DNA from 2 places in the Streptomyces sp. MS06 genome. Region 2 is predicted to be linked to the other one. Evidence: riboswitches for the same ligand, from Rfam matches in the RefSeq annotation. Region 2 holds a riboswitch; the other holds the start of a gene.
The links. A riboswitch is a leader RNA that binds a small molecule or an ion and turns the genes downstream of it on or off. The one in region 2 is predicted to bind cyclic di-AMP.
Positions count from the first base shown of each region.

Region 1: another riboswitch for cyclic di-AMP. It lies ahead of ACL02U_RS32080 (peptidoglycan DD-metalloendopeptidase family protein); the one in region 2 lies ahead of ACL02U_RS25280 (transglycosylase family protein).

Region 1 is NZ_JBJZOJ010000105.1:3,716-9,086, reverse strand. It holds gene ACL02U_RS32095 (cation diffusion facilitator family transporter) at 1-623, shown strand, start outside; partial or broken gene ACL02U_RS32090 (TetR/AcrR family transcriptional regulator) at 770-1,367, shown strand; gene ACL02U_RS32085 (SGNH/GDSL hydrolase family protein) at 1,449-2,234, opposite strand; gene ACL02U_RS32080 (peptidoglycan DD-metalloendopeptidase family protein) at 2,437-3,321, opposite strand; cyclic di-AMP (ydaO/yuaA leader) riboswitch at 3,326-3,488, opposite strand; gene ACL02U_RS32075 (tyrosine-protein phosphatase) at 4,105-4,902, shown strand; gene ACL02U_RS32070 (DUF6126 family protein) at 4,921-5,043, opposite strand; gene ACL02U_RS32065 (helix-turn-helix domain-containing protein) at 5,040-5,371, opposite strand, start outside.
Region 2 is NZ_JBJZOJ010000055.1:10,381-15,751, reverse strand. It holds gene eno (phosphopyruvate hydratase) at 1-795, opposite strand, end outside; gene ACL02U_RS25280 (transglycosylase family protein) at 1,305-2,036, opposite strand; cyclic di-AMP (ydaO/yuaA leader) riboswitch at 2,041-2,208, opposite strand; gene ACL02U_RS25275 (transglycosylase family protein) at 2,429-3,571, opposite strand; gene ACL02U_RS25270 (cytochrome P450) at 3,863-5,371, opposite strand, start outside.

The DNA.
Region 1 (5,371 bases), on a different contig from region 2:
AGGTCGAGGGCGGCCTGATGCTCGCCACGGCGCTCACCGGCATCGCCGTCAACCTCGCCGCCACCTGGTGCCTGTCCCGGGCCAACCGCTCCTCCCTCAACGTCGAGGGCGCCTATCAGCACATCCTCAACGACCTGTTCGCCTTCGTCGGCACCGCGATCGCCGCGCTCGTCATCGTCCTCACCGGGTTCACCCGCGCCGACCCCCTGGCGACCCTCGTGGTGGTCGTCCTGATGGCGAAGGCCGGGTACGGCCTGCTGCGCGAGTCGGGACGGATCTTCCTGGAAGCCGCTCCCGCCGACGTCGACCCGGACCAGACCGGCGACCGGCTCGTCGCCCACCCGGCCGTCGTCGAGGTGCACGACCTGCACATCTGGCAGATCACCTCCGGTCAGGCGGCGCTGTCCGCACACGTGCTGGTGGCGCCCGGCGGCGACTGCCACGGCGTCCGCCGCGACCTGGAACAGCTCCTCGCCGACGTCTACGGCATCACCCACACGACCCTCCAGGTCGATCACGCGCCCGAGGCCGTCCTGCAGCTCAGCCGGGACGAGCCCGGTGGGGTCGAGCACTGCGGGGACCCGCACGGTCCCGTCCACCGCGACGAACCCCACCCGCACTGACCTCCCGCCCCCCGGTCCCCGGCGCCGGAACGTCACGGCACCCGGGCCCGGGGGCGGAGGTCGGGGGCTGCAACGGGTGGCGCGACGGGGCGGGTCCCGGCTGGCGCGGCGCTAGGGTGATCCGCGTGGCGAGAGTGCGGTTGAGCGTGGCGGAGCGGCGGGAGGAACTGCTGCGGGCCGCGGTGGAGCAGATCGAGGCGCGGGGGGGTGGCGGCGGTACGGATCGCCGACGTGGCTTCGGCGCTCGGCGTGAGCAACGCCCTGGTGCTGTACCACTTCTCCACGAAGGAGCAGTTGGTGGCCGCCGCGTTCGCGCACGCGGCCGAGGCCGATCTGAGGCGGCTTCGGCGGATTCTCGGCCGCCGCACCACCGCGCTGCGCCGGCTGCGGGCGGCCGTGCGCTGGTACGCCCCGACCGGGCAGGCGAAGGGCTGGCGGCTGTGGATCGAGGGCTGGTCGGCGGCGCTGCGCGAGCCCGCGCTGAGGGAGGTGACGTGCGGCCTGGACCTGCGGTGGAAGGCCGCGCTCGCGGAGGTCATCGCTGAGGGAGTGGCGGCGGGTGAGTTCGGCTGCCCGGATCCCCCCGCCGCGGCACTGCGGTTGACCGCACTGCTGGACGGCCTGGCCGTGCAGATGACCGCGTACACCGGGAGCGTGTCCCGGGCCCGCGCGCAGCAGTGGGTGGACGAGGCGCTGGCCCGGGAACTGGGCGTGGATCCGGCGGCGCTGCCGGCAAGCCGGTGACGGCCGCGGGGCGGGCGGACGCGGTGACCCGGTCGACCGCGACCGCCCGCCCCGCGGCACACCGCCGGGTCTCCCCGACCGTCAGGCGACGGAGGCGATCCGCGTCCTGATGTCGTTCGGGGAGAGGACCCCCTTGGCGGTGACGTGGTCGCCCGACGACTCCCCGCGCAGTCGGCGTCCGATCCACGGCACCAGGTACTCGCGCGCCCACTGGACGTCGTCCCGGCGCACGTCGAGGGTGCCGCGCTGGGGCAGCGGGGGCCAGGGCTGCTCCGGGTCGGCGGGGACTTCCAGGCCCAGTGTCTGGCCGGCGCGCAGGGCGACCCGGGTGTGCCCCTCGGGCGAGAGGTGCAGCCGGTCGTGGTCCCAGGCCCGGCGGTCCTGCACGGACCGCAGCGACCACAGGTCGAGCACCGGGCAGCCGTACCGGTCGGCGACGGCCCGCACGTGCCCGTTGTAGGTCGCGATCTTTCCGCGCAGGTGCTTGAGGACCGGCACCCCGCGGGTGTCGAATCCGGTCGTCACCAGCACCCTGCCGGCCGCTTCGGTGAGCCGGGCCACGGCGCGCTCGAACCGCTCGGCCACCTCGTCCGGATCGGTGCCGGGGCGCAGGATGTCGTTGCCGCCCGCGCAGAAGGAAACCAGGTCCGGGGCCAGTTGCACGGCCTGCGGGAGCTGGTCCGCCGCGATCTGGTCGAGCAGCTTCCCGCGTACCGCGAGGTTCGTGTACGTGAAGGTGCCCTCGGGCCGCCGGTCCGCGAGCAGTACGGCGAGCCGGTCGGCCCAGCCGACGAACTGCCCGTCGGGGCCGGGGTCGCCGACGCCTTCGGTGAAGCTGTCCCCCACCGCCACGTACGACCCGATCACTGAACTGTTGTCACTCTTCGAATCGTCTGCCACAAGGGTCCATGATTCACCTTCGGTTGTGACCTACGCGACCGTAGGCAGAGGTTGACGGGCGGTGAGATGGACCACTGTCGGCTCGGTGGGACGACCGAAGGCCGGACCCGGGGATCGGGGTCCGGCCTTCGGTGGCGTGTCAGGCAGGTGGTGGTGCGGGGTGCCGGCGTCAGCCGACGGTGACTCCGTGTGCGCGCAGGTAGGCGACCGGGTCCACGTCGGAGCCGTAGTTCGGGGTGGTCCGGATCTCGAAGTGCAGGTGCGGACCGGTGACGTTGCCGGTGGCGCCGGAGAGGCCTATCTGCTGGCCCGCGCTCACGGTCTGCCCGGCCGACACCGAGAGCTGCGACAGGTGGGCGTACTGGGCGTAGTAGCCGTCGTGCAGCTTGATGACGACCTGGTTGCCGTACGCGCCGCCCCAGCCGGCGGAGACCACGGTGCCTCCGGCCACGGCCTTCAGGGAGGTGCCGGACGGGACGACGAAGTCGACGCCGGTGTGGTAGCCGCTGGCCCACATGCTGCCCGCCACGTGGTAGCCGGTGCCGATGGTGGCGCCGGACACCGGAAGGGTGTAGCCGCTGGAGCTCTGCGCGGCCTTGGCGGAGGCGGTCGTCGTCTTCGCGGTGGACTTCTTCGCCGGCTTGGCCGGCTTAGCGGCGGCGGGGGCGCTCTTGGCGGCGGCCTTCTTGCCGATGGACAGCTTCAGGCCGGGGTGGATGAGCGACGGGTCACTGCCGATCGCCTTGCGGTTGTCCTGGTACAGCTTGTGCCAGCCACCGCTGACGTGCTGCTCGCCGGCGATCTTCGAGAGGTAGTCGCCGGCCTTCACGGTGTAGGTGCGGACGCCGGAGCCGGTGCTCTTCGCCGCGGTCTTGACGGCGGCGGCCGGCACGGACTGGACGGTCTTCTCGGGAGCCGACTGCGGGGTCGCCGCGTGGGCACCGGTGGCGCCGAGGAGCGGCAGGGCGAGCGCGGCGCCGCCGGTTCCGGCGACGGCGATCGAACGGGTCAGGCGCTGGGACCTGGTACGGCGGTGCTTACCCTTCGCGGGCATGGCGAATTCCTCTCCGGCGCCTGCGAGGTGAGCTGTCGGGTGCGGGCTGGAGATGCCCGGCCGCGACACTGTCGCGGCTTGACCCCTAGCCGTTCCGGGAACCGGAACAGGCGGTCTTGCCTGTGGGTCCCCCGCTCCTGCCGTGCACGGGTGGGTGGGTGCGAAGTCCGGGGCGGCGGCAGGATTCGGCGTCCGCCCGGATCGGAGTGGAACGTAAGCGAGCGGGCGCGCCGAAACAAGCAGACGGCGGCACGGGCCCGCGATTCCCCGGATCCGCGGCGGGAGTTTCCTGTCACCCTGCGTACATCCGCCACCCGGCGTTTCCCTCAATGCCCCAGGGAACGCAACCCCATTACGTGCTCATGACGGGCGACGGACGGTCACGACTATGACGCTCCTCACCAACCCACCCCCATAGTCCGCTATTACACGACGAGTTGTACCCAAAAGTGCAATTCGGTCAGACGGCACAGATGCGTAGCAGTCGGGGCACATTTCGAAGAAGCCGCAGCAGACCCGACTTACCCCGCCTCGTCCATTACCTCCCCATAAGACCGTATTTCCCGTCGTCAGGTCGCGGGCGGCGGAGCGCCGTCGGCCGACGCCGCGGCAGGCGGTTCGCCCGTCGGGGAACGGTGTCCGGCGCCTGCTCCCGGCGTGCGGACCGGCGGTCCGCCGGGCTCCCGCGGGCAATCCGTTGCCCCGGGAATCCATGTCGTATCGTCGACAGCGTCCCGTCGGCCATCCGCCGCGCGCCGGCGGGCCGGACTGGGAGGAGCCCTCGTGACGCAGCAGGTGCCGTCGACCGAACCCGAGCTGGCCGCCGTGCGCAACTTCCGCGACGTGGGCGGACTGCCCACGACCGACGGACGCAGGGTGCGGTACGGCGTGCTGTTCCGCAGCGGACACCTCGCCCACGCGACCGCGGAGGACGCCGCCTTCCTGTCCTCGTTGGACCTCCACACGATCTTCGACTTCCGCAATGCGGCGGACCAGAGGCTGGAGGGCCCGGACGTCGACCTGCCGGGCGTGCGGAACGTCAACCTGCCGCTGAGCGACCCGGCCGACGGAGCCGAGTTCTGGAAGCTGGTCCGGGACGGCGACACCGACCAGCTGCGCACGATCCTCGCCGACGGCAAGGCCGCGAACCGGATGATCGACTCCTACCGCACGATCATCCGGGAGCGCACCGCCGAGCACTCCAGGGTCCTGCACGCACTGGCCGAGGACAGCGTCCCCGCGCTGATGCACTGCGCGGCGGGCAAGGACCGTGCGGGGCTCTCGATAGCCGTCACACTCCTCGCGGTCGACGTGGAGCGCGACGCGATCCGCACCGACTACCTCGAGTCCAACGCCAAGCACCGCCGCTACAGGGTGCACCGCGGCAACGGGTCCGGCGACGCCTACTCCGCCGAGGTGATGGAGCTGCTCAGCCCGCTGTTCGACGCGCGCGCGGAGTACCTGACGGCGGCGATGGAGACCATCGAGGAGACGTGGGGCGGAGTGGAGGCCTACCTCTCGCGGGGGCTGGGCCTCACCGCCGAGACCCGCGAGCGGCTGCGGCACCGGCTGCTGGAGTGACGGGGACCGGCGGGGCCGCTACTGCCCGGCGCCCACCTCGAACAGCAGCCAGATGAACGCGGCCAGGACGTGCCCCACCGCGATGTAGACGATCAGCCGGATCCACAGGCTGCGGGGGAACTTCTCCTCACGCTCGCTCATGGCGTCTCTCCAGGGGTGGGGCCGAGGCACAGCGCGGCCGTCGGGCTCTGCAGCAGGGTGTGGACGAACAGCAGCTCCACCCCGTGCGCCTCCTGCGCGGCGAGGCGGTGCGGGGTCAGCGAGTCGAAGTGCGCGCTGTCGCCGGGCGCCAGCCGGTGCGTGGCGTCGCCCAGCTGCAGCACGAGCCGCCCGGTGAGGACGTACAGCCACTCCTCGCCGGGGTGCACACGCACGATGTCGCCCTGGGCGCCGTGGGCGACGTGGACGCGCAGGGCCTGCATGCCGCGGCCCTGGGCGCCGGCCTGCCGGTAGGTCCAGCCGCCGGCCG
Region 2 (5,371 bases):
CTCGGCGGCGGAGCGGCTCTTGCCCTCGAAGGAGTAGGAGCCGTCCTTGTAGAACTCGGACGCGGCCACGTCCAGGGCGAGCGCGATCTGCTCGCCGGGGGTGTAGCCGGCCTCCTTGACGGCCTCCAGGATGAGGTCGAGGGCCTCGCGGTTGGAGCCGAGGTCGGGGGCGAAGCCGCCCTCGTCGCCGAGGCCGGTGGCCAGGCCCTTGCTCTTCAGGACCTTCTTCAGCGTGTGGTAGACCTCGGCGCCCCAGCGGAGGGCCTCGGAGAAGGACTCCGCGCCGATCGGGGCGATCATGAACTCCTGGATGTCCACGTTGGAGTCGGCGTGCGAGCCGCCGTTCAGGATGTTCATCATCGGCACCGGCAGCAGGTGCGCGTTCGGGCCGCCCAGGTAGCGGAACAGCGGCAGGTCGCTGGCCTCGGAGGCGGCGTGGGCGACGGCGAGGGAGACGCCGAGGATGGCGTTGGCGCCGAGCGAGCCCTTGTTGTCGGTGGCGTCCAGGTCGAACATGGCCTGGTCGATGAGGCGCTGCTCGGTGGCGTCGTAGCCGACCAGCTCCGGGCCGATCTGCTCGATGACGGCGAGGACGGCCTTCTCGACGCCCTTGCCCTGGTAGCGGTTGGGGTCGCCGTCACGGAGCTCGATGGCCTCGAAGGCACCCGTCGAGGCACCGGACGGGACGGCGGCACGACCCGTGCTGCCGTCGTCGAGGCCGACCTCGACCTCGACCGTGGGGTTGCCTCGGGAGTCCAGGATTTCCCGGGCTACGACGACGTCGATGGACGGCACGAGCATCTCCTTCTTGGGATGTGACGCTGGAAGTGCGGGGCCACGTGAGCCTTGCGACTAGAGCCTAACCGTCTCAGGGCCATCGGCCAGCCGACCGACCGGCCCGTGGACAGGACCGACCGTACCCTTTGTTTTCTAACGGAACAAAGGGGAGGGCGCCTTTTCGGAACGACGGCCCGGCGGAACGGGTGCGGGGCGGAGGGGCCGCGCAGGGCGGACCGGGTGCGCGGTGGAAGGGCGACGCAGGGCGGACCGGGTGCGCGACGGAAGGGCGACGCAGGGCTGGCCGGGGTGCGCAACGGAAGGGCGGGCGCGCCGCGTACCGGGGTCGGCCGGCGCGGGGGCCGCACGGGGGCGTGCCGGGCGATCCGCAGAGGGGGTTGCGCGGCGATCCGGAGGGGAGCGGGCGCGGCGGCCGTAGGGGGCGGGGGAGGAAAAGACCCCGCCCCGGTGCGTACGGGGGAACACGCACCGGGGCGGGGAGCCCGTGGGGACGGGGCCGCTGAACCTTACTTCAGGTGCAGCTGCTGACCCGGGTAGATGAGGTCGGCGTCGTCGATGATGTCCTTGTTGAGCTGGAACAGCTTGTGCCAGCCGCCCTTGACGTGGTGGCTCGCCGCGATCGCGCTGAGGCTGTCGCCCTTGACCACCTTGTACTCGCCGTCGCCCTTCCTGACCTTCTTGCCGGTCGGGGTGGTGACGGTCTTGTGGCTCTGCTCGGTCTTGTGCGTCTGAGCCGGGCGCTCGGCGGAGCGGGAGGTGCTCTGCCCGGTGGAGCGCTGGGTGGTGGACTGGCTGCTCTGACCGCTCTGACCGCTCTGGCTGCTCTGGCTGCTCTGGCTGCTCTGCGTGGAGCCGCCGTTGTAGGCCGCGCCGGACAGACCGGTGCCGCAGACCGGCCAGGCACCCTTGCCCTGGCCCGCGAGCACCTTCTCGGCGATCGCGATCTGCTGCGACTTGCTCGCGAGGTCGGCGCGGGCGGCGTACTGCGTACCGCCGTAGGCGGCCCAGGTGGAGGCGGTGAACTGCAGGCCGCCGTAGAAGCCGTTACCGGTGTTGATGGACCAGTTGCCGCCGGACTCGCACTGGGCGACGGCGTCCCACTCGGAGGCGGTGGCGGCGGAGGCGGTGCCGGACGCGATCAGCGGGGCGGCGACGGCGGCGCCGGCGACACCGGCGATGGCGATGGCGCGGCTGGCCTTGGACGGACGACGGTGCTTGCCCTTGCCGGAAAACAGCATGGAAGGATCCCCTCACCGACGCCTGCGAGGTGAGCTGTCGGGTTCGGGCCTGGTGAGTTGCCCGGCCGGCCCCTCCTGGGAGGCACGGCTTCACCCCAAGCCGGTCCGGTTCGACTGCCCGGCACGGCACTTACCTTGGGTCCCCCGCTCCTGCCTACGGCGCTCGAAGCGACGACTGTTCCCGAGCGGCCGCTGGCAGGATTCGGCGTTGCGGCAGCCGGGGCTCGCGGTGACGAGCGATCCTGACGGTAGACACGCGATCCGCCGGAATTCAAAGACGATCAGGGCTTCTGAGACTCATCCCACAGTTTCGCCAAACCGGACATCAGACATCGAACGGGGCGTTAACTCCCAGTGTTTTTGCCCGGTTCAGGCGACCTGCCGGAAACCGGCTACGCGTCGGCGTGCAAGGTCTGACCGGGGAGGATGTGGCCGGGGTCGGCACCGACGACGTCCTTGTTCGCGGCGTAGAGCGCGCGCCAGCCGCCGTCGACGCCAAGGGAGTCGGCGATGGAGGCCAGGGTGTCGCCGGCGCGGACGGTGTACGAGTCACCGCCGTCCGCGGCATGCCGACCACCGGAGGCGGCGGCATCGGTTCCGGCACCCCTGGCATCCGGCACACTCGCGACATCTCCGGCACCGGGGGCATCCTCGTTCGCCCTGGGGCCGCGATGCCGGCCGGTACCCAGCGCACCGGTGTCCACAAGGTACGAAGAACCGGCGCTCTGCCCCTCGTTGCCCGGATCGCCGGTTTCCTCACTTTCTCCGGAAGTCGCCCCGGAAGTCCCGTCGGCACCCTGCGGGTCGGCGACACCCGACGGCGCCCCGGCGGGGGAACCGTCACCCGCCGCACTCCCCCCACCAGAGGAGGGCGACAGGGAGGGCGAAGCGGACGAAACATCCCCGGACGGTGCCGAATCCGGCGAACCCGTCGAAGTGCCGGAAGAGGACGAAGCGCTGCCCGGCGAAGCAGAGGAACCGGCTACCCCCGAGGATCCGGCCGGGGCCGACCCCGCCCCATCGGACGCGCCCGAGTCGCCGAAGTCGCCGGAGCCGTCCGGCGATCCCGGTGAATCGGACAGCCCGTGCGAGCCGGACGAGCCGGATGAAATTCCCGAACCCGCCGAACCGGCCGAACCTGCTGATCCGGAGGATCCGGACGATCCGGATGCTTTGCCCGAGGTTGCGTCACCCGCGACACCGGTGTCGACATCGGCCGATCCGGAGTCCTGGGCGAGACCCGAGACCGGCCCGCACAGCGGCCAGTGGCCGACGCCCTGGTCCGCCAGCACCTTCTCGGCGACCGCTATCTGCTGGGAGCGGCTGGCGAGGTCGGGGCGGGCCGCGTACTTCAGGCCACCGTGCGCCTCCCAGTCCGCCTGGGTCAGGTGCAGTCCCCCGTAGACGCCGCTGCCGGGGTTCGCACTCCAGGAGCCGCCGGTCTCGCACTCCGCCACCTTGTCCCAGGTGCTGCCGTCGGCCGCGTGCGCGCCGGCGGCGCCGAGGAGCGGGATGGCGATGGCGGAACCGGTCACTCCGGCCGCGACGACGAGAGCCGGAGCCTGACGGGGGCGACGGTGACGGCCGTTCCCGGTGAGCATGCAGGGGCCTTTCGCGAGACAGCGGGGACCGGCGTGGCAGGTGATGCGATGCGCCACGCTGACGAGTGAACGTATCGGCTGACGATCAGTTGTCACAAGTTAATGCCGCGCAGATCACGTGAAGATCACAGAAGTGAGCATGTGTCAGGTCGGTGGTGTGGGTTCCGTGTTCCCGTCGGGCCCGGGACCGGGAGGCGCGGTACGGCGGCGGACGCCACCGCCGGGTCACGGCACCGTGCGCCCCCGGTCGACGGGCGTGAACTCCACCGGCAGGGTGCGCAGTCCACGCATGATGAGTCCGCCGCGCCACCGCAGATCCGCCGGATCCGCGGCCGGTCGCAGGTCGGGCAGGCGGGTCAGCAGGGTGGCGAGCGCGGTACGGCCCTCCAGCCGGGCGAGCGGCGCTCCGAGGCAGTAGTGGATGCCGTGCCCGTACCCGAGGTGCTGGTTGTCGCCTCGGGACAGGTCGAGCGTGTCGGGGTCGGTGAAGCGGTCCGGGTCGCGGTCGGCGGCGGCCAGGACGACCAGGACCGGGTCGCCGGGTGCGATGTCCCGGCCGCCGATACTGACCGGCCGGGTCGCGAAGCGCCAGGTGGCGAGTTCGACGGGACCGTCGTAGCGCAGCAGTTCCTCCACGCCGGTGGCGAGCAGAGCCTGGTCGCCGGCGGCCAGCGAGGACTGCAGCCGGGAGCGCTGGCCGGGGTGGGTGAGCAGGGCGTGGGTGCCGTTCCCGATCAGGTTGACGGTGGTCTCGAACCCGGCGAACAGGAGGATGAACGCCATCGCGGCCGCCTCGTTCTCGGTCAGGTGCTCACCGTGGTCGGAGGCGCGGATGAGACCGGAGATCAGGTCCTCGCCGGGGGCGGGTTCGGCGGGCAGTGCCTCGCGCTTGCGGTGGATGAGGTCGGCCAGGTAGCCCCGCATCTTCTTCACCGAGCGCGCGACGCCGCCGCGGGGCCCCTTGCCGTGACGGATCATCATGCCCGCCCAGTCCCGGAAGTCGTCCTGGTCCTCCCTGGGCACACCGAGCAGGTCGCAGATGGCGTAGATGGGGAGCGGGAAGGCGAACTCGTGGATGAGGTCGGCGCTGCCCCGCGCGGCGAACCCGTCGATGAGCCGGTCGGTCAGCTCCTGCACGCGCGGCGCGAACTCCGCGACCCGGCGCGGCGTGAACGCCTTGGACACCAGGCGGCGCAGGCGGGTGTGGTCCGGCGGGTCGATGTTGAGCAGATGGGTCATCAGCTCCGCCTTGCGCTCCCCCGGGATGCCCGTCTTCCCCTTGGCGTGCGCCGGCTCGTCGTGGTGCGCCGGGTTCTTGCTGAGCCGCGGGTCGGCCAGCGCCTGCTTGGCGTCGGTGTACCGGGTGACCAGCCAGGCCTCCACGCCGCTGGGCAGCCTGGTGCGGTGCACCGGCGCGTGCTCGCGCAGCCAGGCGTACGCCGGGTACGGGTCGCTGGCGAACTCCCAGCCGAAGAGTTCGGGGGCGGGCTCGGGGACTGCGGCCGCGTCCGGGTCCGGGTCCCCATTCGGGTCCGGGTCCGCATTCGGGTCCCCGTCCGGCCTCGGGTCCCCGTCCGGACTCGGGTCCCCGTCCGGCCTAGGGTCCCCGTCCGGCCTCGGGTCCCGGTGCGGGTGGGGATCGGGCCGGGGGTGCGCCTCCCGGTGCTCCCGCTGGAGCGGACATCCGGGCGGGGGAGCGGAGGACGGATCCGGCTCCGGCTCGGGGCCGGGCGG